DNA from 4 places in the Janthinobacterium sp. 1L-D-8-B-C4 genome. Region 2 is predicted to be linked to each of the others. Evidence: predicted binding sites of a transcription regulator. Region 2 holds the regulator's gene; each other region holds the start of a gene.
What was found. Region 2 encodes sigma-54, which starts transcription at its own class of promoters, with help from an activator protein. Its sites were predicted from a motif close to TGGCANGNAANCTGCTTT; they were not measured.

Region 1 (7,788 bases), on a different contig from region 2:
GCTGAACCTGACACCGGCCTCGAAAGACGATGCGCCGGAAACCGGACTGGCGTTTCAGTTCCTGGAAGACGGCGTGACGGACCAGTGCGTGATGACCGGCCACGACAACGGCCTGATCACCCTGAATATCGCCGAAGCCGATCCGGCCGAGCGCGAACGCACGCGCGAACAGATGCACGAGCGCTACCGCACCTTGCTGGGACACTTCCGCCATGAAAGCGGACATTATTATTTCGACCGGCTGGTGGTCGACAGCCAGTGGATAGACGGCTTCCGTGAGCTGTTCGGCGACGAGCGCGCCGATTACGGGGAAGCCTTGCAGCGCCATTACAACGAAGGCCCTGTCGCCGACTGGGACCAGCATTTCGTCAGCAGTTATGCCAGTTCGCACCCGTGGGAAGACTGGGCCGAAACCTGGGCCCACTACCTGCACATGATCGATACCCTGGAAACGGCGCATGCGTGCGGGCTCTCGCTCAAGCCCGCCAAGGCAGACGAGCCGGCGCTCGATGGCGTGACCCTGCCTACCAGGGTCGACACGTTTGACGACACCCTGTCAGACTGGTTCTCGCTGACCTACGTGCTCAACAGCCTCAATCGCAGTATCGGCACGCCGGACTCGTATCCGTTCAAGCTCAGCACGCCCGTGCTGGAGAAGCTGACCTTCGTGCACAAGGTGGTCGCTTCGTACAAGAAGACCGGCATCAAGCACTTGTTTACTCCGGCGCCGCCAGCAGCTGCACCGTTACCTGCATCCGATGCGGTGGCAACGCCGGTCCAAACTGGTTGAAGATCGCCACATCGGCCGCGTCGCGCCCCATGCCCAGCGTGACCCGGCCGCCGCGTGCTGTCTGCTGCGTGGCGTCGAAGGTGTACCAGCGCCCGCCGACCCAGGCTTCGAACCAGGCATGCAGGTCCATCGGTTCCAGGCCGTGCAGGTAACCCACCACCATGCGCGCCGGAATGCACAGGCTGCGGCATAGCGCGATGCCCAGATGCGCCAGGTCGCGGCACACGCCTTCGCGCCGCAAGTTGACCTCGGTAGCCGTCATCTGGCCGTACACCGTGTCGGGGTCGAAGCGCACCTCGCGCCGGATCCAGTCGCAGATGGCGGCCACCTGATCGTACCCTGGCGCCACGCCGGCGACGATTTCGCCCGCCATGGTCGAAAACTGCTCGGCTTCGCAATAGCGGCTTGACAGCAGAAAGACCAGCACCGCGTCCGGCAGCTGTTGCACCGCATCGAACGGCGCGCCGGACGCCACATCGATTGCCTCGTCGGTCAATACATCGGCCGAGGTCTCGATCGCAAACTCACCGGCCGGCGCCACCAGGCGCTGGCACAGGTTGCCGTACATATCGGCAAATTGCGTCACCGGCACGCTCGGCGTGAGCGTATAGGACTCGCGCGCCACCCATTGCCGGGCGCCGCTGTGCGCACGCAACATGAAGATGAACGGGGTATCGCTGTCAAGGGTGAAGCCGAGCTTGCAGGCAGTGCGCAGCCACATGGAGGAATCGCTTTCAATATCAGGGTCGCTTGCACCACCATGGTGCGCCGCAGGAATGCAGGACATCGGCGTGGTGCGTTGCAGAGGTGTTCAAGGAACAAACCATCTTACACTGACTGTGTTATCAAGAAACATGCCTGCGGTGCGCGGCGTGTTAGGCTTGAAATTCAGGTATGAATCATGCTTACTTAACTTACTCAAGCTTATCGCGCCGGCTTCGGCCGCGCCCACATCGAAAAGGCATTCCGCATGGCTATCCGTATCGCGCTGCACCACAAGACCAGTTACCGCTACGACCGCCTGGTCAATCTGTCGCCACACGAAGTGCGCCTGCGCCCTGCCCCCCATGCACGCACGCCGATCCTGTCGTACTCGCTGACGGTGCAGCCGCAGGACCATTTCATCAACTGGCAGCAAGACCCTTACGGCAATTACATCGGCCGTTTTGTATTCCAGGAAAAAACCGACGTGCTCGACTTCACGGTCGACCTGGTGGCCGACATGACGGTCATCAACCCCTTCGATTTCTTCGTTGAAAAATATGCCGAAAAGTTCCCGTTCGCTTACCCGGAGCAGCTGGCGGCCGAACTGAGCCCCTACCTGGTGACGGAGCCGGCCGGGCCGCTGCAGACCGAATGGGTGGCGGCGGCGCGCGCCGCCCTGCTGGCGCAGCCGATGCTGACGAACGACTTCCTGGTCGCCATCAACCAGCGCCTGCAACAGGATATCGCCTACCTGCTGCGCATGGAGCCGGGCGTGCAGGCGCCCGAAGACACGCTGGAGAAACGCTCCGGTTCGTGCCGCGATACCGGCTGGCTGCTGGTGCAGATCCTGCGCGAACTGGGGCTGGCGGCGCGTTTCGTGTCGGGCTACCTGATCCAGCTGCGCGCCGACCAGGAGGCGCTGGACGGCCCCAGCGGCGCGGCCGAAGATTTTACCGACCTGCATGCCTGGACCGAGGTGTATATCCCCGGCGCCGGCTGGATCGGCCTGGACCCCACGTCCGGCATGCTGGCCAGCGAGGGCCATATTCCGCTCGCCTGCACCGCCATGCCGTCGTCGGCGGCGCCGGTCAGCGGCTATACCGACCAGGCCGAAGTGACGTTCTTCCATGAGATGACGGTGACCCGCATCCACGAAGACCCGCGCGTGACCAAACCGTATTCGGAAGCGGACTGGCAGAAGATCGACCAGCTGGGCCAGCAGGTCGACGCCGACCTGAAACGCCAGGACGTGCGCCTGACCCAGGGCGGCGAGCCGACTTTTGTGTCGATCGACGACATGGATGGCGCGCAGTGGAACACGCTGGCCCACGGCGACGAGAAACGCGAGCTGGCCGGCAATCTGATGCACCGGCTGAAAAACCACTTTGCGCCGGGCGGCATGCTGCACTACGGCCAGGGCAAGTGGTATCCGGGCGAGCCGCTGCCGCGCTGGGCGCTCAATATCTTCTGGCGCGTCGACGGCCAGCCGATGTGGTTCGACGCGTCCCTGTTTTCGGACGATCACGTCAACGACGGCTATGGCAGCGACGAGGCGGCCAGCTTTATCACCGAACTGGCCAAAAACCTGCGGCTGCCCGCCAACAGCCCGATTGCCGCCTACGAGGACGTGCTGCTGCAAGCGCAACGCGAACAGGCCCTGCCGCGCAACATCGATCCACTGCAAGCCGACCTGAAAGCCCCCGAAGAGCGGCGCCGCCTGGCGCGCCTGCTGGAACGGGGACTGGGCCAGGTGGCCGGCTATGTGCTGCCGTTGAAAGCGGCGGACCACGATCCTGCTGTCATGCTGGGCACCAACTGGCGCACCTCGGCCTGGCCGCTGCGGCGCGAGCACCTGTATCTGATCGAAGGCGACTCGCCGATGGGCCTGCGCCTGCCGCTGGCCACCCTGCCGTGGGTGCTGCCGGAAGAGCGCGAGGCGGACCTGGAATTCGATGTCGACCCGTTCGCCCCGCGCGGCGCGCTGCCAACCGCGAAAAAGGACAAGCGCCCCGTGCTGGGCCTCGCTGCCGGCAAGGCCGAGAGCGCCGCCAGGGCGCGCACGCCGCAGGACCCGGCCGCGCGCGAGGTGATCCACACGGCGCTGTGCGTGGAAGTGCGCGCCGGCCGCCTGCACGTCTTCATGCCGCCATTGAAGCGCATTGAGGACTACCTGGCGCTGGTGTCGGCCGTGGAAAACACCGCCGCCAAGCTCAAACTCAAGCTGCGCCTCGAGGGCTATGCGCCGCCGCGCGACCCGCGCATCAAGCTGCTCAGCGTCACGCCCGACCCTGGCGTGATCGAAGTGAACATTCATCCGGCGGCCAGCTGGAATGAGCTGGTCTACAACATGTCGACCCTGTACCAGGAAGCGCGCCTGACCCGCCTGGGCACCGAAAAATTCATGCTTGACGGCCGCCATACCGGAACCGGCGGCGGCAACCACGCCACCCTGGGCGGCGCCACCGCCGAAGACAGCCCGATGCTGCGCCGGCCCGACCTGCTGAAAAGCCTGATCACCTACTGGCAGGTGCATCCGGCCCTGTCGTACCTGTTCTCGGGTACCTTTATCGGGCCGACCAGCCAGGCACCGCGCGTCGATGAAGCGCGCGACGACAATCTGTACGAGCTGGCGATCGCCTTCCAGCAGATGGACCAGGTGCTGCCAAACATGCACCCGGGCGACAAGCCGTGGATGGTCGACCGCCTGCTGCGCAATATGCTGGTCGATTTGACCGGCAATACGCACCGTTCCGAGTTTTCCATCGACAAACTGTATTCGCCCGATGGCCCGACCGGCCGCCTGGGACTGGTGGAGTTCCGCGCCTTCGAAATGCCGCCGCACGAACGCATGAGCCTCTTGCAAATGCTGCTGCTGCGCGCGCTGGTTGCCCGCTTCTGGCGCCAGCCGTTCCAGGCCAAGCTGGTGCACTGGGGCACGGCGCTGCATGACCGCTGGATGCTGCCGCATTTCGTGGCCCAGGATATCCGCGACGTCGCGCGCGACCTGCGCGAGGCCGGCTACCCGTTCGAGGATCACTGGTTCGAGCCGTTCATCGAGTTCCGCTTCCCGCGCTTCGGCACCGTAGTCTACGAGGGCGTCGAAATGGAGCTGCGCCAGGCGATCGAACCGTGGAACGTGCTGGGCGAGGAAGTTTCCGCCGGCGGCACGGCGCGCTATGTCGATTCGTCGGTGGAACGCATGCAGCTGCTGGTGCGCGGCCTGACCGACGGGCGCCACGTGGTGGCCTGCAACGGCCGCATGCTGCCGCTGCATCCGACCGGCGTGCCTGGCGAATACGTGGCCGGCGTGCGCTTCCGCGCGTGGAGCCCATGGTCGGCGCTGCATCCGAGCATCCGGGTGCAGGCGCCGCTGACGTTCGACCTGGTCGATACCTGGAGCGGACGCGCGATTGGCGGCTGCACTTATCATGTGGTGCATCCGGGCGGGCGCAGCGAGGTCGGCTCGCCCGTCAATGCCAACGCCGCCGAAGCACGCCGTTTTGCGCGCTTCTGGCCACACGGCCACACGCCGGGCCCGATGACTGTGATGAAAGAGGCACACAATCCGAGCTTCCCGATGACCCTGGACTTGCGCTGGCAGCCGTATTGACCTATTGTTGCGTTCCTGCAATCCATCCTGTGCTTTTGTAGCGCGCGCCCATGCCCTCTCCCCTTCTCGCCCACTACCTGGCCGCGCCCGACAGCTTCGATGAAATGCTGGACGCGGCCAAGGTGCCGCGCGCCCACTGGCGCGCGATGCTGGCCAACCTGGCGCACGAAGCGCCGGGCATGATGCGCCAGCGCAACGAGATGGTACAGCGGCAAGTACGCGAAAACGGCGTCACCTACAATGTGCCGGCCGACCGCGACGGCCGCCAGCGACCGTGGGACCTGAATGCCTTGCCGCTGATCCTGCCGCCCGATGAATGGAGCGTCATCGAGGCGGCGGTGATCCAGCGCGCCAACCTGCTCAACCAGATCCTCGGCGATGTGTATGGCCAGCAGCAGATGCTGCGCGAAGGGCTGCTGCCGCCGGCGCTGATCCACGGCCACGCGGGCTTCCTGCGCCCTTGCCACGATATCGCTCATCATGACAACGTGGCCCTGCATTTTTATGCGGTCGACCTGGCGCGCGCGCCCGATGGCAAATGGTGGGTAATGGCCGACCGCACCCAGGCGCCTTCGGGCGCCGGCTATGCGCTGGAAAACCGCGCCATCATCTCGCCCACTTTCCCCGACCTGCTGCGCGAACTGAAAGTGCAGCCGATCTCCCCATTCTTCCGCACCATGCACGACAGCCTGCTGCATTGGGGCCGGCTGTGCGCGGCGGGCGGCGATACGCCAGCGCCGCTGCGCGATGGCGACATGCCGCTGATCGTGCTGCTGACCGCCGGCCCGCGCACCGCCAGCTATTACGAACAGGCCTACCTGGCGCGCTATCTCGGCCTGCCGCTGGTCGAAGGCGGCGACCTGACCGTGCGCGACGGCGTGGTCTACCTGAAGACCCTGGCCGGCCTGCAGCGCGTGCATGTGGTGATGCGCCGGGTCGACGACGAAGCCTGCGATCCGCTCGAACTCGACAGCTCGATGCTGGGCGTGGCGGGACTGACCCAGGCGGCAAGGCGCGGCAATGTGCTGGTCGCCAACAGCCTCGGTTCGAGCCTGCTGGAGTCCGGCGCCCTGCTCGGCTTCCTGCCGGCCCTGTCGCGGCGCCTGCTGGGCGAACCGCTGAAGATGCCGTCGGTGGCCACCTGGTGGTGCGGCGAACCGGCCGCGCTGGAGGCGGTGATCGCAAAGCTCGACCGGCTGGTGATCAAGCCGAGTTTCTCGCAGGGCCTGCAATCGGCGGTGTTCGGCCAGGACTTGGACGGTGCGGCGCGCGCGGCCTTTATCGCTGCCCTGCGCGCCAATCCGGACAAATTCATCGCCCAGGAAGTGGTGCGCCTGTCGCAGGCGCCGGTGTGGAAAGGCGGCGCCACGCCAGGTTTGCAGGCGCGCGCCGTCGGCCTGCGCGTGTTCGCCTGCGCCACGCCGAATGGCTATGTGGTGATGCCGGGCGGCCTGACGCGGGTCGCCACCGGACCCGACGCGCGCGTGCTGACCATGCAGATGGGCGGCGCCAGCAAGGATACCTGGGTCCAGGCGCGCGCCAAGGCGGAGCTGCACCGCCCCCAGCACCGCAGCATCACCAGCGACAACCTGGTGCGCGAAGACACCAACCTGTCGAGCCGGGTGGCGGAAAACCTGCTGTGGTACGGCCGCCATGCCGAACGTTGCGACAATATCGGCCGCCTGCTGCGGGTGGCGCTGCATTTCCTGTTCAATGTGCGCTTCGACCAGCGCGGCGCCGAATGGCCCACCGTCGAGGCCTTGTGCATCCATTTCCAACTGCTCGACTCGGCCAGGAAGCCGGTGCAGACGCAGTCGCAAAGCCTGGGTGGACTGACCATGACCCAGACGCAGAGCGTGGCCCCGGCCGCCATCTTCAGCGACGCCGAGATCGAATCGGCGCTGCTGCTGGCGGTAGTGTCGCCTGCCGTGCCCGGGCTGGCCCGGCAGCAGCGCCAACTGCACCAGGTAGCCGGCCAGTTGCACGAGCGTTTTTCGGTCGATAACTGGCGCGCCCTGAACCGCATGGTGCAGCCGGCGGTCCACCCCGGCGAGCGGCCGTCGCAATCGGCTGCGATGACCATCCTCGACGACGCCGCCGCCTCGCTGATGATGCTGGCCGGCTTCGCGCTCGACGGCATGACGCGCGACCTCGGCTGGCGCTTCATGTCGATCGGCCGCCGCCTCGAACGGCTGCAATTCCAGTGCGAGGTGCTGCAGCGCGCGCTGGCGATGGACCGCAACGGCAACCTGGAATGGCTGCTCGAACTGTCCGACAGCATCATCACCTACCGCGCCCGCTACCGCGCCCAGCCCGAGTGGCTGCCGGTACTGGACCTGCTGCTGCGCGACGAAAGCAATCCGCGCTCGGTGCTGTTCCAGATCAACGGCATCCTGGGCACGTTGCACCGCATCGCGCAGACCCACGGCGCCTGCGGCGAACACCTGCTGGCGCCGCTGAAAGAGGAATTGACCGCACTGGCGCCGGGCACCGACTTGAACTACGGCAACGCCACACTGAGCGCCCTGCTGAACCGGATCCAGCTGGCCAGCGCCGCCCTGTCCGAGCACATCAGCGTGCAGTTTTTCAGCTACACCGACAATGACCAGCAAAGAAAGCGCACTTCATGAGCGATAGCCCGACCGGCGCCGCCGTCTGCGCACGCTACCGCGTGGTGCATGAA
Region 2 (7,788 bases):
GTTTCTGGGCCGCCATGGTGCGCGTGGCGATTTTCGTCAGCGCCAGCGACTGCATCATCCAGTCGTTGGCGGCCAGCTTCATGACGATCGCGTCGGACTTTGCAATGATCAGCGGCGCCATCAGCATCGACAGCACCATCGCCGCCAGCACCACCTGCACCACGAACGGGTCCATCAGCCTGATGCCGCCGGCCAGATTGAGCAGCACGAAGCCGAATTCGCCCGCTTGCGCCAGCCCCAGTCCGGTGCGCAAGGCCACGCCCTGGGAGGCTCCGAACAGCCTGGCCAGGCCGGCGATCAGGGCAAATTTCAGCAGCACGGGCGCGCACAGCAGCAGCAAGACGAGCCACCAGTTGTCCAGCACCACGCGGATATTGAGCAGCATGCCGACCGTGATGAAAAACAGGCCCAGCAGCACGTCGCGGAAAGGTTTGATATCCTCTTCCACCTGGTGCTTGAATTCGGTCTCGGAAATAAGCATGCCGGCAACAAAAGCGCCCAGCGCCAGCGACAGTCCGGCCCTTTCCGTGATCCAGGCTGCGCCCAGGGTAATGAGCAGCAGGTTGAGCATGAACAGTTCCTGCGAGCGGCGCTTGGCAACGATGGTCAGCCAGCCGCGCACCATTTTTTGCCCCAGGAACAGCAGCAGGATCAGCACCACCACCGCCTTGGCGCCGGCCCAGGCCAGCGTTTCGGCCAGGTTCTCGGAGTCCTTGGTCAGCGCCGGGATCAGGATCAGGAGCGGTACCACGGCCAGGTCCTGGAACAGCAAAATGCCGATGATCTTGCGGCCGTGCTCGCTTTCAAGCTCCAGCCGTTCTGTCAGCATTTTTGACACGATGGCGGTCGACGACATGGCCAGCGCGCCGCCGAGGGCAAACGCGGCCTGCCAGCTGAGGTGAAAATAGGCCGACAGATAGCGCCCGACGAACCAGCCGAAGACGACGGTGGCGACGATGGTGGTGACCACCTGCGCCATGCCAAGGCCGAAGACGATGCGCCGCATGGCAAGAAACTTGGGAAGGGAAAACTCGAGCCCGATGGAAAACATCAGGAAGACGACGCCGAATTCGGCCAGCGTATGGCTCGCTTCATTTTCGGCAGCCAGGCCCAGCGCATGGGGGCCGATGACGATGCCGACCGCCAGGTAGCCGAGCATGGGAGGCAGGTGCAACATTCTGAAAGCAACCACGCCAAGCACGGCGCTGCCGAGTAACATCAGGGTTAATTCTAGCGAGGAAAACATGGGTTGCCCGGGGTGATCAGTGGAAATCGTTGTTTGTTGTGACTGGCAAGTTTTTTGCTTTCCTAATTCGTTTATACTTTGGGGATGAGTGTAACCCATGAAAAAACAATGCAGAAAGCTTTTGATCGAAGTGACATGAAAGCGACAAGCGAGCGCGCCGTGACATTGGCCCGCACCACCTTGCAGATCGAGGCCGACGCCATCGTTGCGCTGCACGCGCGCCTGGCCACCGACGACAGCGTGGGCCGCGCCGTAGCCCTGCTGCTCGAATGCAAGGGCCGCGTGGTGGTCTCGGGCATCGGCAAGTCCGGCCATATCGCGCGCAAGATCGCCGCCACCCTGGCCTCGACCGGCACGCCGGCCATGTTCGTGCATCCGGCCGAAGCGGCCCATGGCGACCTGGGCATGGTCACTTCGGATGACGCTTTCATCGCCATCTCGTACTCGGGCGAATCGGCCGAACTGATGGCCATCATGCCGGTCGTCAAGCGCATGGGCGGCGTGCTGATCGCCATGACCGGCAAGCCGCAATCGAGCCTGGCGCAACTGGCCGACGTTCACCTTGATGTTTCGGTGGAAAAAGAAGCGTGTCCGCTGAACCTGGCGCCGACCGCCAGCACCACCGTCACCCTGGCGCTCGGTGATGCGCTGGCCGTCGCGCTGCTGGACTTGCGCGGCTTCAAGGAAGAAGACTTTGCCCGTTCGCATCCCGGTGGCGCCCTGGGCCGCCGCCTGCTCACGCATGTGCATGACGTGATGCGCAGCGGCGAGCGGGTGCCGAAAGTGCCGGCGGACGCCTCGCTGCTGCAGGCGCTCGAAGAAATGACGAAAAAGGGCATGGGCATGACGGCCGTGGTCGATGCCGAAGATCGCCCGGTGGGCGTATTTACCGATGGCGACTTGCGCCGCATGTTCGAGCGCGTGCAGGATTTCACGCAAGTGGCGATCCGCGACGTGATGCATGCCCAGCCGCGCAGCATCGCGCCCGAACGCCTGGCCGTCGACGCGGTGGCCGTGATGGAACAGCACCGCATCAACCAGATGCTGGTGGTCGACCTTGACGGCAAACTGGTCGGCGCCTTGCATATTCATGACCTGACGCAGGCCAAGGTCATCTGATGCCCGCTGTGCTGCCTGTGGGCGGCGGACGTTTTTTTTGAGAGTGAAACACTATGCGTAAGCCAGAAGGCGCCCATCGCTGGCGCATGATTTTTACCGTGCTGGGCGCCGTTGCGGTGGCGTTCGGCAGCTTCTGGCTGCTCGAAGTGATGAACAAGAGCAGCCAGGACGTCAGTGCCGGCAAAAAATTGGACGAGCCCGATTATTTCGTCACCAATTTCAGCCTGGTGCGCATGGACTTGCAGGGCAAGCCCAGCTATATCGTTTCCGGCGCCAAGCTCACGCATTACCCGGCCGATGACTCTTCCGATATCGACCAGCCTTTCGTGCGCAAGATCAGCCCGGGCGTGCCGCCCTTGAACATGACGGCCGAACTGGCGCATATCGACCAGGGCAATACGCGTTTGCAACTGTCGCGCAAGGTCGTGATCGACCGCGTGGCCAGTCCGACAACGCAGAACATGACGCTGAAAACCGAGGCGCTGACGATTTTCCCCGATGAAGAGCGGATGGAGTCGGCCGTGCCGGTCGACCTGCTGTCGGGGCGTTCGCATGTGACCGGCGTGGGCCTGAAGGCCAATAATGCCTCCAGCGTGGTGGAAGTGCCGAGCTCGGTGCGCATCGTGATTCCGCCGCGCAAAGCCGTGCCGGCCAAATAAATAAAAGGACACTATCAAATGAAAAAAATCTTGCTGCTCAGCCTGTTTTCCCTGGCCGTGATGGGCGCTGCCCATGCCGAAAAGGCCGATTCCGAAAAAGAAGCCGTCATCACCGCCCAGCGCGGCCAGGTCGACGACATCAAGCAGACCCGCACCCTGACCGGCGACGTGGTGCTGGTGAAAGGCACGCTGACCATGAAGGCGGGGCGCGCCCTGATCACGGAAGATCCGCAGGGCTACCAGTTCATCACCTTCTGGGGCGAAGCGGGCAAGCTGGCCACTTTCCGCCAGAAGCGCGACGGCGAAGGCGACCTGTGGGTCGAAGGCGAAGCGGAACGGGTGGAATACAACAACAAGACCGAAGTCGTGAAACTGTTTTCCAGGGCCAAGCTGACGCGCCTGCAAGGCACCAAGCCGACCGACGTGGCCAATGGCGCCTTCATTTCGTATGACAGCCGCAATGAATTATTCAATATGGAAAACAGCGACAGCGGCACCAGCGCCCCCGGCGCCGGCAGCGTGCGCATGGTGATCCAGCCGAAGAACAAACCGGCGGCAGACAAAACGCCCGCCGCGCCCGCGCCAGGGAAAAAATAATGAACAAGAATGAACGTTGCGGCAGCACCCTGATCGTGCGGGGACTGCAGAAAACCTATGGCAAGCGGCAGGTCGTGCATGATGTGTCGCTGCAGGTCGAATGCGGCGAAGTGGTGGGCCTGCTGGGTCCGAACGGCGCCGGCAAGACCACCTCGTTCTACATGATCGTCGGCCTGGTGCCATCCGACGGCGGCACCATCGATATCAGCGGCGTCGATATTTCCAGCCTGCCGATCCACCGCCGCGCGCAGATGGGCCTGTCCTACCTGCCGCAGGAAGCGTCGGTGTTTCGCAAGCTGACGGTGGAAGACAATATCCGCGCCGTGCTGGAAATCCAGACCGTCGACGGCCGCCCTTTGAAAAAGGCCGAGATCGAGGAGCGCCTCGACAAATTGCTGGCCGACTTGCAGATTGAAAAGCTGCGCGAAAACCAGGCGCTGTCGCTGTCGGGCGGCGAACGGCGCCGCGTGGAAATCGCGCGCGCGCTGGCCACCGACCCGCGTTTCGTGCTGCTCGACGAGCCGTTCGCCGGCGTCGATCCGATCGCCGTGATCGAAATCCAGCGCATCGTGCGGTTTTTGAAAGAACGCAATATCGGCGTGCTGATCACCGACCACAACGTGCGCGAAACGCTGGGCATCTGCGACCGAGCCTACATCATCAACCAGGGCTCGGTGCTGGCATCAGGCCGGCCCGACGACATCATCGCCAACGAGTCGGTGCGCCGCGTGTATCTGGGCGAACATTTCCGCATGTAAGCCGATGAAACAATCACTGCAGCTGCGCACCTCGCAGCACCTGGCACTGACGCCGCAATTACAGCAATCGATACGCCTGTTGCAATTGTCCACGCTGGAATTGCACCAGGAGCTGGAGCAATTGCTGACCGATAATCCCTTGCTGGAGCGTCTCGACGATCCGCTCGACCGTTCCTTGCGCCTGCTGTCCGATGGTGCCCTGAGTTCGACTGCTGCGCCAGGCGAAGCGCCGCCTGCGCCGCCTGGCCAGGAAGCGCCGGCGCCGGCGGCCGAAGCGGAAACGTTCGATGGTGAAGGCGGCGAGAGCACGGCCGCGCCCGAAGGCGGCGACAGCGACTGGAACGAGGCCAGCCGCGGCAAGGCGCCCGACGATGAGGATTCCCGCCCGCAACTGGAAGCCCATCATTGCACCTTGCGCGAACACCTGATGGAGCAGATGCGCGTGACCGTGCTGGAACTGCGCGACCGCGCGCTGGTCGAACTGATCATCGATGCGCTCGACGACAATGGCTACCTGGAGGAATCGCTTGACGATATCCTGGCGCGCCTGCCCGAGGAACTGGAAGTCGACGCCGACGAACTGCGCACCGCCTTGTCGCTGCTGCAAAGTTTCGATCCGCCCGGCGTGGGTGCGCGCAATGCGTCCGAATGCCTGGCGCTGCAGATCAAACGCCTGCCGCAGGTGGCGCTGGTGACGCGCCGCATGGCCTTGACCATCGTTGAAAAACACCTGGCCTGGTTTGCCCAGCGCGACTTCAACAAGCTGAAAAAAGCCCTCGATTGCGACGATGAAGACTTGCGCGAAGCGCAGACCGTGATTCGCTTGTGCAACCCGCACCCGGGCGCCGTGTTTGCGTCCGACGTGTCCGATTACGTGGTGCCGGACGTGGTGGTCAAGCGGGCCCGCAATGGCTGGCAGGTGTCGCTCAACAATGACGTGATGCCGCGCCTGCGCGTGAACGCCATGTACGCCAACCTGCTCAAGCAAGGCAAGGGCGAGGGCGGCATGGGCGCGCAGTTGCAGGAAGCCAAGTGGCTGATCAAGAACATGCGCCAGCGCTTCGACACCATCCTGCGCGTGGCGCAGGCGATAGTGGAACGGCAAAAGGATTTTTTCTCGCATGGCGCAGTTGCCATGCGGCCACTTGTGCTTCGCGAAATAGCTGATACACTGGGTTTACACGAGAGTACTATCTCGCGGGTAACAACCCAAAAGTACATGCTGACCCCGCATGGAATGTTTGAGTTGAAGTATTTCTTTGGCAGCCACGTCGCCACCGAAGCAGGAGGGGAGGCGTCATCGACGGCGATACGTGCCTTGATCGTGCAATTGACAGGAGCAGAGAACCCTAAAAATCCTTTATCCGACAGTAAGATTGCGGACATGCTGGGGGAACAAGGCATGGTGATTGCGCGACGTACTGTTGCCAAATACCGGGAAGCGTTGAAAATTCCGCCAGTGAGTCTGCGTAAGTCTTTGTAGTTTTTTTCGGTTCCTCTGCGGGCCGGAACGATGGCCACCGCACGAACCCGATCATCTTTAGGAGTGTGTATGAATCTCACCATCAGCGGACATCATCTCGAAGTGACACCAGCCATCCGTGAATACGTACAAACCAAACTGGAGCGCGTGAAACGCCATTTCGATCACGTTATCGATATCGCCGTGATTCTGACCGTCGACAACCTCAAAGAGAAAGAAAAACGCCAGAAGGCCGAAGTGAATCTGCGACTGAGCGGCAAGACCGTCTACGTGGAAAGCCTGGCGCAAGACCTGTATGCCGCGATCGACAGCCTGATCGACAAGCTGGACCGGCAAGTGATGAAGTACAAAACCAAAGTGCAAGGGCACGGTAAAGAGGCGATCAAGCATCTGCCAGACAACACTCCTGAAGAAGCCGCCGCCGTCTAGGCCTGCCGCTCCGGATTGTTGTGATCAACTAAGGGCGCGCTGTGTTTACTTCGCGCCCTTTTTTGCGCCCATTTTTCCGGCTCAGCTACGCTCGCGGTGGCGCAGCACGACCCGTTCGCGGTCGGCAAAATACTGCGCCAGGTGTTCCGCCATATATACCGAACGGTGCTGGCCACCGGTGCAGCCGAGCGCCACCGTCAGATAGCTGCGGTTGTCGGACTTGAACGACGGCAGCCACTTTTCCACGAAATTGCGGATATCGGCAAACAGTTCCAGGGCGCTGGGCTGGGCATCGAGAAAAGCGATCACCGGCGCGTCGCGGCCATCGAGCGGGCGCAGCGCCAGGTCGTAATACGGATTGGGCAGGGCCCGCACGTCAAACACGAAGTCGGCGTCCAGCGGCACGCCCAGCTTGAAGGCGAACGATTCGAAGAACAGGGTCAGCGGCGCGCGTTCGGAGGCGACGATATCCTTGATCCAGGCACGCAGCTTGTTGGCGCTCAGCTCCGAGGTGTCGATCACATGGCCCAGTTGCTGTATCGCCGACAGCCGCTCGCGCTCTTCCGAGATGCATTCGATCAGCGTGCGGCGGCTGGCCGGATTCTCGCCTGGAAGCAATTCATGCGACAAAGGATGACTGCGTCGCGTTTCCGAAAAGCGCGCCACCAGGGAATGCGTGGTGGCGGTCAGAAACAGCACCTTGACGTCATGCCCCTGCGCACGCAGCAGTGCCACATTGTGCGGCAGGCTAGTCAGCGATTCCGCACTGCGTGCATCGACCGCCACGCCGAGCCTGTTGGTGCCTTCGTCGAGCAAGGTTTGCACCAGGCTCGGCAACAAAGCGGGCGGCAGGTTGTCGACACAGTAAAAACCGGTATCCTCCAGCACCTTGAGTGCAACAGATTTGCCGGAGCCGGAAATGCCGGTAAGTAGAATGATGTGCATAGGCGCGATCATACAATAAAGACTGCCTGCGCGTGCCGCGGCAATCGTCTTTACATTTTATTGCAATTGAATATGGAGGCTGCCCGCGGCCTCAGTCGCCACTCATGGCGAGTCGTTGGTGCAGCAGGGAATTCACGAAGCAGCGCTTCGTGCCTGCGTAACGGTTCGCCCTTGCAAGGGTGACCTCCTTGGCAACATTAATCGCCGCTCATGGCGAGTCATTGGTGCAGCAGGGAATTCACGAAGCACCGCTTCGTGCCTGCGTAACGGTTCGCCCTTGCAAGGGCGAACTCCTTGGCAACATTAATCGCCACTCATGGCGAGTCGTTGCCGCTCCATGAATTCCTGCAGCGTATCAATCCCGCGCAGCTGCAAGATGGTATTGCGCACCGCTGCTTCAAGCAGCACGGCGATATTGCGGCCGGCGGCGACGGGGATGACGACCTTGCGCACCGGCAGGCCCAGCACGTCTTCGGTGGGGAACAGGAAGGGCAGGCGCTCGACTTCTTCTTCCAGTGCGTTGCGGCGCACCAGGTGCACGATCAGTTTCAA
Region 3 (7,788 bases), on a different contig from region 2:
GCAGCCGTTCGGCCGGGGCGCCCAGGCTGGCGTTCCAGTAGTCGTAGGGCTCCTGGTAGCGGCCGCGCAGGTCGCAGGCCACCACCAGGTTTTCGCCGGGGCGGGCGTCAAAGCTGGTCAACAGGCGGGTGGCCCGCCCGGTGATCGCCACCGACAGCTGTTCACGGTCGCTGCGGCGGTTGCTGTGCCCACCGACGATCGGCACGTCGTAGACGGCAGCGGCGGCGGCCAGTCCGTCGAGTAGCGGCTGGGCGGCGTCGCCGTCGCGGCTCCACAGGGCGTCGACGATGGCCAGCGGCCGGCCACCCATGGCGTAGATGTCGCTCACGTTCACCATCACCCCGCAGTAGCCGGCAAACCACGGTTCCCTGGCGACGAATTCGTTGACGAAGCCTTCGATCGCCAGCAGCAGATAGCCGTCGCCGTCGGGAATGGCGGCGCAGTCGTCGCCCACCGGCGCGGCCCAGGCACCGCCCCGGGCTGCACCTTCGCCAGCGGCCAGGGTACGGACCACGCGGGCGATGTCGCGCTTGTGCTTGACGCCGGGCGCCGCCCGCAGCAGCGCCGTCAGCCGTGCCAGTTCGGCGTTCATGCGCCACCCCGCGTGCAGATAAACCCTTGTTCGCCGTCGTGGATCGGCGGGTATGCCGCCAGGCCGGCGCACATCAGGCTGTGCGGCCGGCCGTGCAGCACGACCTCGGCCAACGCCTGCCAGTGCAGTTGCTGGAACATGGCCACGTTCTGCTGCTGCACGTGGGCCAGGAAAGTGCTGCAGCCGAACGACCGGGCTGCCCCCACCGCCAGCCTGATCAAGCCGCTGCCGACCGCCGCCTGGCGCCGCGCCATTTTGGCCACGGCCAGGCGCGAGCCCCACCACACGTCATCGCCGGCATGGTGGATGCGCACCGTGCCGATCACCGCGCCGCCGCCGTCCAGGGCCACCAGCGTCAATGCCGTACTGTCGATGGCATCCGTGTCGTCGCCGTCGAACAGGCCCTGTTCGATACAGAACACCTGGCGTCGCAAGGCGCACGCGGCGTCGCGTTCGGCGTTGGAGGTGGCCAGCTTGATGCGCGCCGCCAGCGTCGGCGCTTCCGGCATGGCGAGCGTGCTCATGATGGTTTCCTTTCAAACGTGGACAGCGACGAGCACGCGCCGCAACGCCCGCAACCGGCCTTGATCTCGCCCGAATGCATGCCGGCCGCGCCCAGCATCTCGCCCAGCGGCGCCAGCAGCGCACGCATCATGGCGGCCGACGGCGCGGGATGGTCTTCCAGCGGCGTGCCGGCGATCGGCACGAACGGCACCACGAAAGGGTACACGCCGGCCGCGATCAGCCGCTCGCAGCAGCGCAGGATCGCCTCGGGCGTATCGCCCAGGCCGGCCAGGATGTAGGTGCTGACCTGGCCCCGGCCAAACACTTCCACCGCACGGGCGAACGCGTCGAAATAGCGCTCCAGCGGCACGCTGGCCTTGCCCGGCATGATGCGGGCCCGCACTGCCGGCGTGACCGCTTCCAGGTGCATGCCCAGCGCGTCGATGCCGGCGTCGCGCATGCGCGCGAACCAGGCGTCGTCGTCCGGTGGTTCGCACTGGCCCTGGATCGGCAGGGCCACCGCCGACTTGACGGCGAACGCGCTCTCGCACAGGATGGCGGCGCCACGGTCGGTGGCGTTCGGCGTGCCGGTAGTCATCACCATGTGCTTCACATTGTCCAGCAACACGGCCGCGCGGGCCACTTCGGCCAGCTGCTCCGGGGTCTTGCGCAGGATGGTGCGTCGGGCCGCCAGCGACTGCCCGATCGAACAGAACTGGCACGACTTGCGCCGGCTCTCATATCGGATGCAGCTTTGCAGCACGGTGGTGGCCAGCACGTCCTTGCCATGCAGCGTGGCGATCTGCGAGTACGGCACGCCGTCGAGCGTCTGCATCTTGTAAAAGCGCGGCTGGCGCGGAAACGCGATGATGCCCACCGTGCGTCCATCGCGCAGGATGGCGCTGCGCCCGTCGGCGCCGGGCGCGGCCGCCAGGTAAGGCGAATTGAAGGCGCCGCTGGTGTGCACCGGGATCATGACGGTGGTGCCGTCGACGATCACCGCCTTGTGGTCGGACGGACCGGCGCCACCGCGCCGGCTGGGCGCGCCCTGGCCGGGGTCGGCCAGACGCATGCCCAGCGACTGCAGTTCGGTGATCAGCTGCTGGGCCGGCAGATCGGCATTGAAGGTATTCATGCGGATGGCTCCCTCGGTGTGGTTGGATGTAAAACGTGATCGGCGGCGGCATGCATCGGGGTGGCGGCGCGGTCATCGATCATCAGGCTCAGTAATTCAGGACGCGCGTAATGGCCGACCGAGTCCATCATCCGCTTGCGCTTGGTGATCAGCGCCATGTCGAGGTCGGCAATCACGATGCCCTCCCCGGCCCGCAGCGGTTCGGCCAGCAGTACGCCTTCCGGCGAGACGATGGTGGTGCAGCAGCCGCCGCGCAGCGCTTTTTGCACGGACGGTTCCGGCGTGATGGCCGTGATCTGCTGGTCGGTCAGCCAGCCGGTGGCGTTGACCACGAAGCAGGCCGATTCGAGCGCGTGGTGGCGTATCGTCACTTCCATCTGGTCGGCGAAAATCTGGCCAACCATGGAACCGGGGAATTGCGCGCAGTGGATCTGCTCGTGCTGCGCCATCAGCGCGTAGCGCGCCAGCGGGTTGTAGTGTTCCCAGCAGGCCAGCGCGCCGAGCCGGCCGACGGCGGTATCGACCACCTTCAGCCCGCTGGCGTCGCCCTGCCCCCAGATCATGCGCTCGTGATAGGTCGGCGTGATCTTGCGGCGCTTGAGCACCAGCTCGCCGTTGGCATCGAACACCAGCTGGGTGTTGTACAGGCTGCCATGGTCGCGCTCGTTCACGCCCAGCACCACCACCACGCCGTGTTCGCGCGCGGCGCCCGCCACCGCATCGGTGACCGGCCCCGGCACGGTCGGCGCGCGCTGGTACAGCAGCAGGTGCTCGGCGCCGGCCTGGAACGGCGGGCGCACGAACGAAAAGTACGGGTAGTACGGCACGAACGTCTCGGGGAACACCACCAGTTCGGCGCCCTGCCGCGCCGCGTCGGCGATCGCCTGCAGCACCTTGCCTAGCGTGCCGTCGGCGCTGTCGAGATCCGGCGCGATCTGCACCGCCGCCGCCCTTACCATTTTCCTGGTCGTCGTCATGGCCGCCCGCTCCGCTTACACGGTCCAGGTGTCGATGATGACCGCGTTGGCGCGCAGGTGCAGCAGCTTGATGTCCAGCACGTCCTGCGGCGCGATGGCGCGGATGCCCTCGATCAGCGACGGCTCGCCATGGCCGTACAGCGCCTGCAGCGCGAAGCGGCAGGCATACACCTTGCCGCCCTCGGCCATGAACTTCACCAGCTGGTTGTTGTGGTTCATATGGCCCGGGAACGCTTCGTCACCCAGGGTCGGAAAGCCGCGCTGCAGGCCCAGCGTGACACCCGGACCGTACAGCAGCACCGACGTCTCGTAGCCCTTGCGCAGCAGGCGCGTGGCCTGCAGCAGGTTGACGAAACCGATCGATCCTTCGAAGGCCACGGTGTGGAAGGTGACCAGCGCCTTCTCTCCGGGCAGGGCTTTCACGTCTTCAAAAACCTTCTCTTCGTAGTCAACAAAATAGTCGCCCTTGGCGTGTGGCTTGTGGTCGATGGCTGGCATGGTGATCTCTCTTCTGGTTGGTTGAGGTGGCGCTGGCGCGGCACCAAAGGCGTCGCGTTGCACCCGGAATGCATGCATGCGCCATGCCATGGCGAGCCTGTTTATACGCCATTTGACTGGATCGAAATCCAGTCAAATGGCGATTTGCGGCAGCGTTCCACAGCGACGCCGCACACCCTTTGCTGCGCCATGTTTCACGCCGAAAAACCGGCTCCATTCAAACCATGCAGTCAATCGGCGGAAGCCAATTTCTCCTGCGCCAAACGGGGCGCATCAAAAACGGGCGCGCCGCGCGCCGGCTGCCTCACGCTGGTGCGCGGCGCCGCACGGCGAACGGGCGCGCAGCTGCGTTTGCCCGTGCAGGAGCCAATATCAGGAGAGGCCGGACCCGGCATGAAATCTGCATACAATCGCCTACCCCACCTGGATATTGACTGGATCGATCATGCCGAAAAACGCCGCCGCATGGCTGCCCAAACTGAAGAAGGGCCAAGGCCCCGTTTATTTGCTGATCGCCGACGCCATCGGCGCCGACATCGCCATCGGCCGCCTGGTGGCGGAGCAACGCCTGCCGGCCCAGCGCGCCCTGGCCGGGGCGCTGGGGATCGACTTCACCACCGTGGCGCGCGCCTACGCCGAGGCGCACAAGCGCGGGCTGGTCGACTCCACCGTCGGCCGTGGCACTTTTGTGTGCGGCAAACGCGCGCTGGCGATCCCGCGCGCGGTGGCGGCGCGGCCGCAGGTCGATCTGTCGATGAACATGCCGCCGGAACCCTTCACACCGGAGCTGCTGGCACTGATGCGCGCCAGCCTGGCCGACATCGGCGCCGACATGCCCGCCCTGCTGCGCTACCAGGATTTTGGCGGCTCGGCGGCGGACCGCGAGGCCGGCGCGCTATGGCTGCGGCGGCGCGGCCTGGCGATCGTGCCGCAGCGCCTGCTGGTGGTGCCCGGCGCACAGGCGGCGTTGCTGGCGATCCTCTGCACGATCGCGCCGCCCGGTTCCGTCGTGTGCTGCGAGGCGCTCACCTACCCCGGCCTGCGCGCGCTGGCCGGCCTGTTGAACCTGCGGCTGGTGGGTTTGCCGATGGACGGCGAAGGCATCGACGCGCTGGCGTTTGCGGCGGCCTGCGCGCAGTACGCCCCGCGCGCGCTGTATTGCAATCCCACGCTGCTCAATCCGACCACCGCCACCATGTCGGCGCAGCGGCGCCAGGCGCTGGTGCAGGTGGCGCGCAATTACAGCGTGGCTATCATCGAAGACGACGCCTATGGTTTCCTGCCGCGCAGCGGGCCGCCGCCGCTGGCCGCCAGCGGCCCTGACATCACCTATTATGTGGCGGGGCTGGCCAAGTGCCTGGGCGCCGGCCTGCGCCTGGCGTATGTGGCCGCGCCGGACGACGCCAGCGCCGCGCGGGTGGCCGCCGCCCTGCGCGCCACCGCCGTGATGGCCGCGCCGTTCACGGCGGCGCTGGCCACGCGCTGGATCAGGGACGGCATCGCCGACCTCGCGCTCAACGCGATCCGCAAGGAATCAATGGCCCGGCAACGGCTGGCCGCGCGCATCCTGCCGCCAGGCAGCTACCTGGCGCATCCCGAGGGTTTCCATCTGTGGATCAAATTGCCGCCGCAGTGGGACCGCCTGGCGCTGACCGCGCATCTGCGCGCCACCGGCATCGGCGTGGTGCCGAGCGACGCCTTTGCCGTCGACGGCGCGGCGCCGCAGGCGATCCGGGTCTGCATCGGCGGCATTGCCAGCCAGCAGGAGATCGGCCAGGCGCTGCAGCGCATCGCCGACGCGCTGAAGCACCCGCCGCTGGCGCAGCCGGCGGTGTTGTAACCGTACCCGGCATGCAAACAGCGCAGGATAAAACCATCGCGCGCGCAGGTTTGTTATTATAAAGAAATGAAAAAACTCCTCCTCCTGATTTGCCTGCCGCTGCTGCTGGCTGCCTGCGGCGCGTTTTCCAGCGCCTTGACCGACGAAGACGTGGCCCGCTATATCAAGGCCTACGATAATTTTTCGATCGCGGCGCCGGAACTTGAAAAGCTCAAGAGCGAGAATCAATCGATGTCGCTGCTGACGTGCGGGCCCTGTCTGTCACGCCTGGAAAAGGCGGTGCAGGATGCCGGCTACAAGGACATGAAGACCTTTGTCGCCTTTGATATCAGGATGCATATCACGCTCAGGGCGTGGGCTTACGTGGAAATTACCAAGCTGGCCGGGCAATCGGGCCAGGCGGTGGCGGCCGAGGATTTCTGCAAGATCAAGGAAAATATCGCGAAGTCAAAAGATGCCGAGGAGATGCGGGTGGTTTGCACACGCCTGAAGTCCTATACCAGCTTCCTCGACCGGGCCGGGGCGTTTGCGGTGAAGCTGGCGGAAAAATTGCTCAAGGACGGCGACATCGAGGTGGTCGCCAAGCATATCGATGCGATCAGCAAGGCCCTCTCGAACGACAAGTTGCCATCGGAATTTCGCCACAGCAGTGGTGGCGGCTTTGACGACTAGTTTGTGGCCGTGACGGCGCTTGCCGTGTGAAACAACTATCAAGCTGGACCCAGCGGAAAACTGCGGCGTACCTCTCCTGTAAAGGCTGCCGCGAGCTATCAACCGCCGGATGAAGCCATTGCAGCGAAGCCCGCGCAGAAGAAAGGACTCCTTTGACGCAGAGCGTAATTTTTATCAGTGACAGTGCTGAACCCGAGTTTGAACGAATCATAGGCAAAGGTTTGGACGAGTTCAATGAACAGATAGCGGGCCGCAGTGACCGACGGCCTCTGTGCGTGATCCTGAGGGATTCCATCACCAATGAAGTGTTGGGGGGAGCTGTTGGCAGGACTTCTCTCGGGCTGGCGTTTCTGGATCTGTTTCACCTGCCGGCTTCCCTGCGTGGTTCCGGATTGGGAACGAAGATTCTTGACGCCTTCGAAGAAGAGGCACGCCAGCGCGGCTGCAGTTCGGCGGTGCTCTACACCATCAGCTTCCAGGCGCCCGGCTTTTATGAAAAAAATGGATGGACGAGCTTTGGTGAAATAAGCTCGGAACGGGAAGGTATCAGCCGGGTATTCATGACCAAGAAACTGCAGCATGCAAGGTGACCGCTTTGCGCCCAGGCTGTGTAAAGACGTCAAGGACGCTTTGACACAAAAGTTGCTTTGAAGTTTGCAAACCATCACTCAGTGATTTTTTTAGGGTTACCATGAGCATAGCGATCAAGTCTTATACAGCCCCAGTTGCGGCGTACGCTCCTGTCCGAGATAAATTGTCCTCCAAAAATTCTGACAGTACTTCCGCACTGCCCTCCAATTCGAACGCAGCCGTAACTTCATCCATATCCGACGCTGCACGGGCGCTTTACAGCTCAAGTAGCGCGGATGAGCCACAGGCTCAAATATCCGATACGAATTTAAAAAACGCATACGCCAAGGGACAGCGTGATGTTTATGATTTTGGACAAATTATTGCAGGCGGGAACTACAATAAAGAGGACCTGCTCCCCAAAACTGCCGATGCCGGGCGCTTGGCATTGGGTCAGAAATCATTAGACTACGCTATCGGCCTGTCTCAGATTCCAAGCAAAAATGTTCCGAACCCATTTGGCGGAATGGCACGGAACGATCTGAGCGTGATTGTTTACGGTGATAATGATGCCTATACGGAGGCCGAGCGATATGCCGCTTATGCTGAACTGAGCAAGCAGGATGAAACATACTTTTCTCAGTTGTACGCCAAAGTGACGAATGGAGGCGACAATCGTCAGATATTCAAGGGCATTATGGACTATTTCGATGAACTGCCTCCTGTGGAGAAAGCGGCTTATCGTGAAGGCTTTAGAGACAGTATCGACAGTCTTTCTCAAGAGCAGACAGCACAGTGGGGGCCGCTTGCTCTTATAAAACAAGCTGCTGGTGGCAACGACACGCAGTTATCCCAAAGCGTTACTGACGAGGCGCATGCTCGTCACAAGACATTACAGTCAGTTCTGGAGAAGGCGTTTGAGCTTGCCAAGGTTAAAATATCATATCAGGCGCGGTAAGGTTCTGACCAGCACCGCTTCGCGGGCCGGCTTTGGCCGCCT
Region 4 (7,788 bases), on a different contig from region 2:
GGTCGGCGCCATCGAGCAGTGCGCCAGCCAGGTTGGCGCTGCGCAGGTTGGCGCGTATCAGGCGCGCGCCGCGAAAGTCGGCGCCGTGCAGGTCCTTGCCGACCAGGTTGGCGCCGCGCAGGTCGGCGTTGGCGCATTGCGCATACGGCCACAGGTGGCAGCCATTGATGATGGTGACCTCGGCTGCGGCTTCGCCGTTGAGGATCTGCGCGAAGGCGGACTGCGGCGCCAGGCACAAGGCCCAGCACAGCAGGGTGGACAGCAGTCCAGCGGTCGCCGCCAGGCGGACCGGCGCGGTCCTCATTTGCTCGCGACCTTTGTCACCTTGTTTGAAGGCGCCTTCGGCAGCTTGAACACCCAGTAGCTGCCGCCCTGTGTCACCTGCTTGGTCAGCTCGGCCATGTCGCCGCCCCACAGCGGCACCGCGCCGCCATAGCCGCTCGACAGGCCGATATACTGCTCGCCATCCTGTTCCCACGTGACGGGTACCGACACCACGCCGGAGCCGGTCTGGTACTTCCACAATTCCTTGCCGGTCTTGGCGTCGAAGGCCTTGACGAAGCCGTCCGAGGTGCCGGTAATCAAGAGGCCGCCGGCGGTGGTCAGGGTGCCGCCCCACAGCGGGAATTTTTCCTTGTTTTCCCAGACGATCTTGCCGGTCTTCGGATCGATGGCGCGCAGGGTGCCGATATGGTCTTCATACAGGCGCTTGATGCGAAAGCCCTGGCCCAGGTAGGCCGAACCGGCCTTGTAGTGTATCTGCTCGGTCCAGTAATCCATGCCCCAGTGGTTGGCCGGGATGTAGAACAGGCCGGTGTCGGGCGAATACGACATCGGCATCCAGTTGGTGCCGCCCAAAAATGGTGGCGACACGAAGACGGCCTTGCCCTTGTCGGCGCCCGCTTCCGGCAGCGGCGGGCGCTTGCCGTTTTCCACCGGCCGGCCGGTTTTCAGGTCGATGCTGGTGGCCCAGTTGATGCCGTCGACGAAAGGCCAGGCGTTGATCAGCGAAGTCGGTTTGTTCGGATAGCCGGCGCCCAGGGCCAGTTTCGTGCGGTCGGTTACATAGAAATAGCCATTGCGGTCGGCGTGGGCGGACGCCTTGATCAGCTTGCCGGTCTTGGCGTCCTTGTAGTCGAACAGCACCACCGAGTTATTGCCCGAAAAATCCCAGGCGTCGTTCGGCGTGTGCTGGTAAAAGCCTTTCAGCTCGCCCGTGCTGGCATCGACATAGGCCTGGCCCGAGGTGAACAGGCTGTCCCAGTTGCGCGGGTCGTCGCCTTCCTTGGTCCGCTCCCAGGTATTCCATGGCGCGGGATTGCCGGCGCCGATGACGATGGTATTGGTCTCCGGGTCGAACGACGCCGTCTGCCACGGCGCGCCGCCGCCGTGTTCCCATGATTCGCGCAGCTTGCCGTCCTTGTCGCGCGGCCAGCTGGGCGCCTTGGCGTCGCCGGTTGGCGTGCCCGGTTTGCCGTCGGTGCGGCCGACATGGCCTTCGACCAGCGGGCGCGCCCATACTTCCGCGCCGGTGTCCGGATCGCGCGCGAACAGCCAGCCCTGGGCGCCGAATTCATCGCCCGAGTTACCGTGAATCAGCAGCACGCGGCCGCCTTTTTCGCGGATCACGAATGGCGCGCCCGTCATCGTGTAGCCGAGTTTCTGGTCGCCGAACTTTTCGTTCCACATCACCTTGCCGGTGTTCTTGTTGAGCGCAATCATGCGCGCGTCGAGCGTGCCGAAATACACCTTGTCGCCATAAATGGCCGGGCCGCGGTTGACCACGTCGCAGCAGGGGCGGATATCGTCGGGCAGCCGGTGCTCATAGGCCCACAGCTGCTTGCCGGTCTTCGCGTCGAGTGCGTAGATGCGCGAATACGAGGCTGTCACATAGATGATGCCGTCATGCACCAGCGCCTGCGCCTCCTGGCCGCGCTGCTTTTCACCGCCGAACGAGAAGGTCCAGGCGGGCACGATCTGGTCGACGTTTTTCGTGTTGATTTTTTTCGCCAGGCTGTGGCGCTGCGCTTTCAGGCCCAGGCCGTAGCTGAGCACATCGGACGTGCCCTTGTCGGCGTTGGCGATATCGTCCCAGGTGACCCTGGTGTCGACCGCTGTGGCGGCGCCGGCGATCAGGGCGAGGATGGCGAAAGCGATTGGACGTGGAAATTGTGGCTGCATGGTGGTCTCCCTTGCTGGTTTTTATGGTGGTGCGACGTGGTCGCCATGGGTAATTGAGCAACATGCGTGCCAGGCTTTTTTCACGCTGTGGATGGCAGCGTGTGCGCCGTCCTGCCACAGTTGGCGAGGTGGTGCTGTGCTGTTTTGTCACAGTCTGATGTCGCTGCCCGTGGCAGGCGCCTGCTGGCACAAGGGTTGCTGATGGATGTAGCGAGGCCATTTGCGCCTTCTTGATAACGACAACAGGAGACCACCATGCATCAAGCACCACGCCGCCATTTTCTTTGCCAATTGCTCGCCGTCGGCGGCATGGGCGCAGCCTCGCTTGCCGGCGCACAATCGAGCGCGCCGAAAGTCGACGAGGACAGCGACCAGGCCAGGGCGCTCGGCTACCGCCACGATACGGGCAAGGTCGATACCAAAAAATACCCGCAGCACAAGCCGGCCCAGCACTGTGCCAACTGTTCTTTCTTCCAGGGGAAAAAGGACGACGCCTGGGCGGGTTGCGCCATGTTCGGCCGCAAGCAGATTGCGGCGCCGGGCTGGTGCCTGGCTTGGGCCAAAGTACCTGGCTGACGCAGCATGAAAAAAGGCGCTGCCACGGCAGCGCCTCCCGGTGATGGATGGGGCGGCCTTACAAAGGCACTTCGCGCCGCGTTTCCAGATACGCCTTTACCGCCCAGATCGCTTCCTGACTGAACACGCCCTCGAACGGCGGCATGTAGACGGCGCCATTGCGCGAGCGGCCGTGGCGCACCGTATCGAGCACATATTGGTCGATCTCCTGCGCGCAACCGTCTTTTTTCTTGGCATCTTGCAATGCCGCGCAGTCATTGTCGAGCTTGCGCAAGTCCGGCGCCATGCCGCCAGAGACCGCTTCGAGCCCATGGCAGCGGGCGCAGTTCTGGGTAAAGGCAGAATTGCCGATTCGTATCGCTTCCGCATTGTTCCGATACGGGTTTTCCGTGCGCCACTCGGCGCCCAATTGTGGCAGTGTGGATGTGTCGACCGCCTGCGGTGTCATATTGCCGTGCGCCCAGACGGCTGCGGCCGCCAGCATGCAGGCGAGGCCGCCGGCGGCCAGCCGCAAGGTGCGCAGGCGCCGGGCGTTGGTGGTGGTGGGAATGCGTGGGGTCATGATGGTCTCCGTTCTGGTTATGCGCTGATTGCGTCCATCACCAGGTAGCAATCGGTATGCCATCGCGTCCACCATCATGGTGGCTTGCGGCGAGGGCTGTTCCCTTGTTCAGAAACGGAACAGCTGGCGCGCCTGACTGATCCCGTTTGACGCAGCATCCCGGGCTTTACGTACCGATAGACGCTGTCTGGCTGCTGGCACGGCATTTGCAAAACAAAAGATCAGGACCACCTGACACATCCCCAAGGGCCGCCTCGCGGCGGCTTCATCGAAGCTAAGACCAACGAGAAAGAGGACGACATGAATCTGGCAGACATCAGCAAACTGGGCGTAGCCAATCCCTTCAAACAACGCTATGACAACTATATCGGCGGCAAATTCGTCGCTCCCGTCAAAGGCGAATACTTCGGCAATATCACGCCGATCACCGGCCAGGTTTTTTGCGAAGTGGCCCGTTCCACAGCCGAAGACGTCGAGCTGGCGCTGGACGCCGCCCACGCCGCCAAGGAAGCGTGGGGCAAGACTTCGCAAACCGAGCGCGCCAATATCCTCAACAAGATCGCCGACCGCATGGAAGCGAACCTGGCCCTGATCGCCACTGCTGAGACCATCGACAACGGCAAGCCGATCCGCGAAACCACGGCCGCCGATATTCCGCTGGCGATCGACCATTTCCGCTACTTTGCCGGCTGCATCCGCGCCCAGGAAGGCTCGGTTGCGCAGATCGACTCCGAAACCTATGCGTATCACTTCCATGAACCGCTGGGCGTGGTGGGCCAGATCATCCCGTGGAATTTCCCGATTTTGATGGCGGTGTGGAAGCTGGCGCCGGCCCTGGCCGCCGGCAATTGCGTGGTCCTTAAACCGGCCGAACAGACGCCGGCGTCCATCATGGTCCTGATCGAACTGATCGGCGACCTGCTGCCGCCGGGCGTCCTGAATATCGTCAACGGCTATGGCCTGGAAGCGGGCAAGCCGCTGGCGTCCAATAAACGCATCGCAAAGATCGCCTTCACCGGCGAGACCGGCACCGGGCGCTTGATCATGCAGTACGCGGCGCAAAACCTGATCCCCGTCACGCTCGAATTGGGTGGCAAGTCGCCGAACATCTTCTTTGCCGATGTGATGGACGCCGACGACGCTTTCTTCGACAAATGCCTGGAAGGCTTTGCCATGTTCGCGCTGAACCAGGGCGAGGTGTGCACCTGCCCGTCGCGCGTGCTGATCCAGGAATCGATCTACGAAGCCTTCATCGCCCGCGCTTTGGAGCGCGTGGCGAAGATCAAGCAGGGCAATCCGCTCGATGCGTCCACCATGCTTGGGGCTCAGGCGTCGCAGGAGCAGCTGGAAAAAATCCTCTCGTATATCGACATCGGCAAGCAGGAAGGCGCCGAAATCCTGGCCGGCGGCGAGCGCAATACCCAGGGCGGCGACCTGGAGCAGGGCTATTACGTGCGTCCTACCGTATTCAAGGGCGACAACAGCATGCGCATCTTCCAGGAAGAGATCTTCGGGCCGGTGGTCTCGGTCACCACCTTCAAGGACGAAGCCGACGCGCTGCGCATCGCCAACGACACCTTGTATGGCCTGGGCGCCGGTCTCTGGACGCGCGACGGTTCGCGCGCCTTCCGTGTCGGCCGCGCCATCCAGGCCGGCCGCGTCTGGACCAATTGCTACCACCTGTATCCGGCCCACGCCGCGTTCGGCGGCTACAAGCAGTCGGGCATCGGCCGTGAAAACCACAAGATGATGCTGGACCATTACCAGCAGACGAAAAACCTGCTGGTGTCGTACAGCCCGAACGCGCTGGGTTTCTTCTAAGGAGTCATCATGACCATGGAACGCGTGACGGCCACGCCAGCCGCGCTCGACATGCTGGCCACCTTGCGTGGCAAGCATGGACCGCTGATGTTTTTCCAGTCGGGCGGCTGCTGCGACGGCAGCGCGCCGATGTGCTACGCGGCCGGCGAGTTCAATCTGTCGGACACCGACGTCTACCTTGGCAACCTGGACGGCACGCCGTTCTACATGGGCATCGAGCAGTTCGCCTACTGGGAACATACGCAGCTGATCATCGACGTAGTCAATGGCAATGGCGGCATGTTCTCGCTCGATAACGGCACCGGCCGGCGTTTCCTGACCCGCTCGCGCCTGTTCACCGACGAAGAGCTGGCGCAACTGCAGCATCCTTCGAAAGCAGCTACTTAGTTTGTTGCCACCTGGGTCCGGAACCATGCGGGCGTCTTCTCCCCGTTCGCCCGGACACGGTTTTAGCTGACGGCTGCGGCCGTCGGCTTTTTTTACGCCTGCCTGACCACATACTGGAGATCATGATGCATACCATGGCGCGCTGCCGGCGCGCGATAACGCTCGTGCTGTGCCTGGCCGCCGGCATGCTGGCGCTGCTGCTCGGCGCCTCGTCCGCCCACGCCGGCGTGATGACGCAGGCCGAACTGGCGCAGCGCTTTCCCGCACCATTGACGGTTGGCGAACGCGATGCCGAATTGCCGGTATGGCCCCTGTTCCGCCAGGGTGATGGTGGCAGCACGCTGGCCGGCTATGTGTTCGAGTCGGTCGACCTGGCGCCCATCCCCGGCTTTTCGGGCGTGCCGGTCAACCTGCTGGTGGCGATCGACCCGGCCGGGCGCTTTATCGGCGTCGAGGTGCTGTCGCAGCATGAGCCGGTGTTCCAGTACGGGTTGGGCGAGGCGCCGCTGTTTGAATTCGTCAAACAGTACCAGGGGGTGTCGCTGAAGCAGAACATCCATATCGAGACCCAGGCCAGGCGCGCGCGCCAGCCTGACGCCTCGCGCGTGACCCTCGACGGTATTTCCAAGGCCACGGTCTCGGTGCGCATCATCAATGAAAGCGTGCTGGCGGCGGCCTTGCTGGTGTCGCGCCGCAAGCTCGGTTTTGGCGCGGGCAAGGGCGCGGAAGGGATTGCCCGCGTGCGCACCGATATGATGGAAACGCTGCCTTTCAAGCGCTTGCAGGATGCTGGTTTGCTGCGCCATCTGCGCGTCTCGAATCGCGAGATGGAAAACCTCTATGCGGGCAGCGATGGCGCGCGGCTCGATGAAGAAGGGTTGCGCCAGCCCGACGATGTTTTTATCGACCTGTATCTTGCTTGCGTGTCGGTGCCGTCTGTCGCGCGCAGCCTGCTCACCGAAGCCAGCCTGGCCAAGCTGAAACCCTGGATAGAGCAGGGCGACCAGGCGATTCTCGTCATCTCGTCGGGCCGCCACCGCGTGCCAGGCGACGACTTTACGCGCGGCGGCATTCCCGAGCGCCTGCTGTTGCGCCAGCACCAGCTGGCGATCGACATGCGCGACCTCGATCTCGACCTGAAACTGGCGCCGGGCGTGCGCGTTCCTGCGGATGCCAGCCTGACTGTCTTTCGCGTGCCTGCCGAAGCCGGCCTCGATCCCGGCGCCGCTTTCGACTTTACGGTGCCGGTCACGCGCAGCAAGGGCCAGTTCTACCCCGAGCGCATCACGCGCGAGCTGCCGATGACCTATCGCGTGCCATCGCGTTTTCTGATTGCTGCGCCAGGCGACACGAGCTGGCACGCGGCATGGATCGCGCGGCGCATGGACCTGCTGATACTGGCGCTGGGTCTGGCCGTGCTGGCGCTGGCGCTGTCCATGCCGCGCAAGCTCAGTAGCAATGCACGCGGTTTCGCCTGGTTCCGCCTGGCCTACCTGGTATTTACGGCCGGCTTTATCGGCTACTACGCCCAGGCCCAGCTGTCGATCGTCAATCTCACCGGCATCGTGCAGGCCCTGGTGGCCGGGCGCAGCCTGTGGTTTTTGCTGCACGATCCGATGACGGTGGCACTGTGGGGTTTTGTGCTGGTGTCGCTGCTGCTGTGGGGACGCGGCACTTTCTGCGGCTGGCTATGCCCGTTCGGCGCACTGCAGGAATTCGGCGGCAAGCTGGCGCGCCTGTGCCAGCTGCCCCAATTGAAAGTGAGCCGCGCCATGGACGCCCGCCTCAAGCGGCTCAAGTATCTGGCGCTGGCACTGATACTGGCCAGTGCGGTGACCGGTTTTGCCGTCGACATGCTGCTGGAGCTGGAACCGTTCAAGACGGCGATCACCCTGAACTTCGTGCGCGCCTGGCCGTATGCGGCGTATGCGCTGGCGCTGCTGGCGGCCAGCGCCTTCGTGCATAAATTCTTTTGCCGCTATCTGTGTCCGCTGGGCGCTTCGCTGGCGCTGCTGGGCAGGTTTCGCCTGCTGGACTGGATTCCGCGCCGCAGCGAATGCGGCACGCCTTGCCAGACCTGCCGCCACCGCTGCGACTACCAGGCCATCAAACCCGATGGCGCGGTGGTGTATGCGGAATGCTTTCAATGCATGGACTGCGTGGTGATCCATGAAAGCGAACAGCGCTGCGCGCCGCGCCTGCTGGACCTCAAGCGCGCCCGCATCATCCCTATTCATCCTGCTACAGGAGTTACCCCATGA

Region 1: a site for sigma-54 is predicted at 1,681-1,698, ahead of AC0Z42_RS05290 (transglutaminase family protein). Genes of this name have one in related genera too.
Region 3: a site for sigma-54 is predicted at 3,778-3,795, ahead of AC0Z42_RS05375 (MSMEG_0572/Sll0783 family nitrogen starvation response protein). Genes of this name have one in related genera too.
Region 4: a site for sigma-54 is predicted at 3,364-3,381, ahead of pedF (cytochrome c-550 PedF). Genes of this name have one in related genera too.

What each region holds. Positions count from the first base shown of each region.
Region 1 is NZ_JBXAVX010000002.1:464,796-472,583, reverse strand. It holds gene AC0Z42_RS05300 (zinc-binding metallopeptidase family protein) at 1-790, shown strand, start outside; gene AC0Z42_RS05295 (transglutaminase-like domain-containing protein) at 717-1,511, opposite strand; gene AC0Z42_RS05290 (transglutaminase family protein) at 1,761-5,105, shown strand; gene AC0Z42_RS05285 (circularly permuted type 2 ATP-grasp protein) at 5,156-7,735, shown strand; gene AC0Z42_RS05280 (transglutaminase family protein) at 7,732-7,788, shown strand, end outside.
Region 2 is NZ_JBXAVX010000016.1:80,434-88,221, forward strand. It holds gene AC0Z42_RS23865 (monovalent cation:proton antiporter family protein) at 1-1,246, opposite strand, end outside; gene AC0Z42_RS23870 (KpsF/GutQ family sugar-phosphate isomerase) at 1,355-2,365, shown strand; gene lptC (LPS export ABC transporter periplasmic protein LptC) at 2,419-3,024, shown strand; gene lptA (lipopolysaccharide transport periplasmic protein LptA) at 3,043-3,621, shown strand; gene lptB (LPS export ABC transporter ATP-binding protein) at 3,621-4,379, shown strand; gene AC0Z42_RS23890 (RNA polymerase factor sigma-54) at 4,384-5,862, shown strand; gene hpf (ribosome hibernation-promoting factor, HPF/YfiA family) at 5,932-6,291, shown strand; gene rapZ (RNase adapter RapZ) at 6,373-7,236, opposite strand; gene hprK (HPr(Ser) kinase/phosphatase) at 7,540-7,788, opposite strand, start outside.
Region 3 is NZ_JBXAVX010000002.1:483,466-491,253, reverse strand. It holds gene AC0Z42_RS05395 (sll0787 family AIR synthase-like protein) at 1-592, opposite strand, end outside; gene AC0Z42_RS05390 (MSMEG_0567/Sll0786 family nitrogen starvation N-acetyltransferase) at 589-1,116, opposite strand; gene AC0Z42_RS05385 (MSMEG_0568 family radical SAM protein) at 1,113-2,231, opposite strand; gene AC0Z42_RS05380 (Nit6803 family nitrilase) at 2,228-3,208, opposite strand; gene AC0Z42_RS05375 (MSMEG_0572/Sll0783 family nitrogen starvation response protein) at 3,224-3,706, opposite strand; gene AC0Z42_RS05370 (aminotransferase-like domain-containing protein) at 4,152-5,546, shown strand; gene AC0Z42_RS05365 (hypothetical protein) at 5,613-6,218, shown strand; gene AC0Z42_RS05360 (GNAT family N-acetyltransferase) at 6,371-6,808, shown strand; gene AC0Z42_RS05355 (hypothetical protein) at 6,910-7,746, shown strand.
Region 4 is NZ_JBXAVX010000029.1:9,849-17,636, forward strand. It holds gene AC0Z42_RS29335 (pentapeptide repeat-containing protein) at 1-304, opposite strand, end outside; gene AC0Z42_RS29340 (methanol/ethanol family PQQ-dependent dehydrogenase) at 301-2,181, opposite strand; gene AC0Z42_RS29345 (high-potential iron-sulfur protein) at 2,437-2,757, shown strand; gene pedF (cytochrome c-550 PedF) at 2,816-3,319, opposite strand; gene adh (aldehyde dehydrogenase) at 3,620-5,140, shown strand; gene AC0Z42_RS29360 (DUF779 domain-containing protein) at 5,150-5,527, shown strand; gene AC0Z42_RS29365 (4Fe-4S binding protein) at 5,650-7,788, shown strand; gene AC0Z42_RS29370 (FAD:protein FMN transferase) at 7,785-7,788, shown strand, end outside.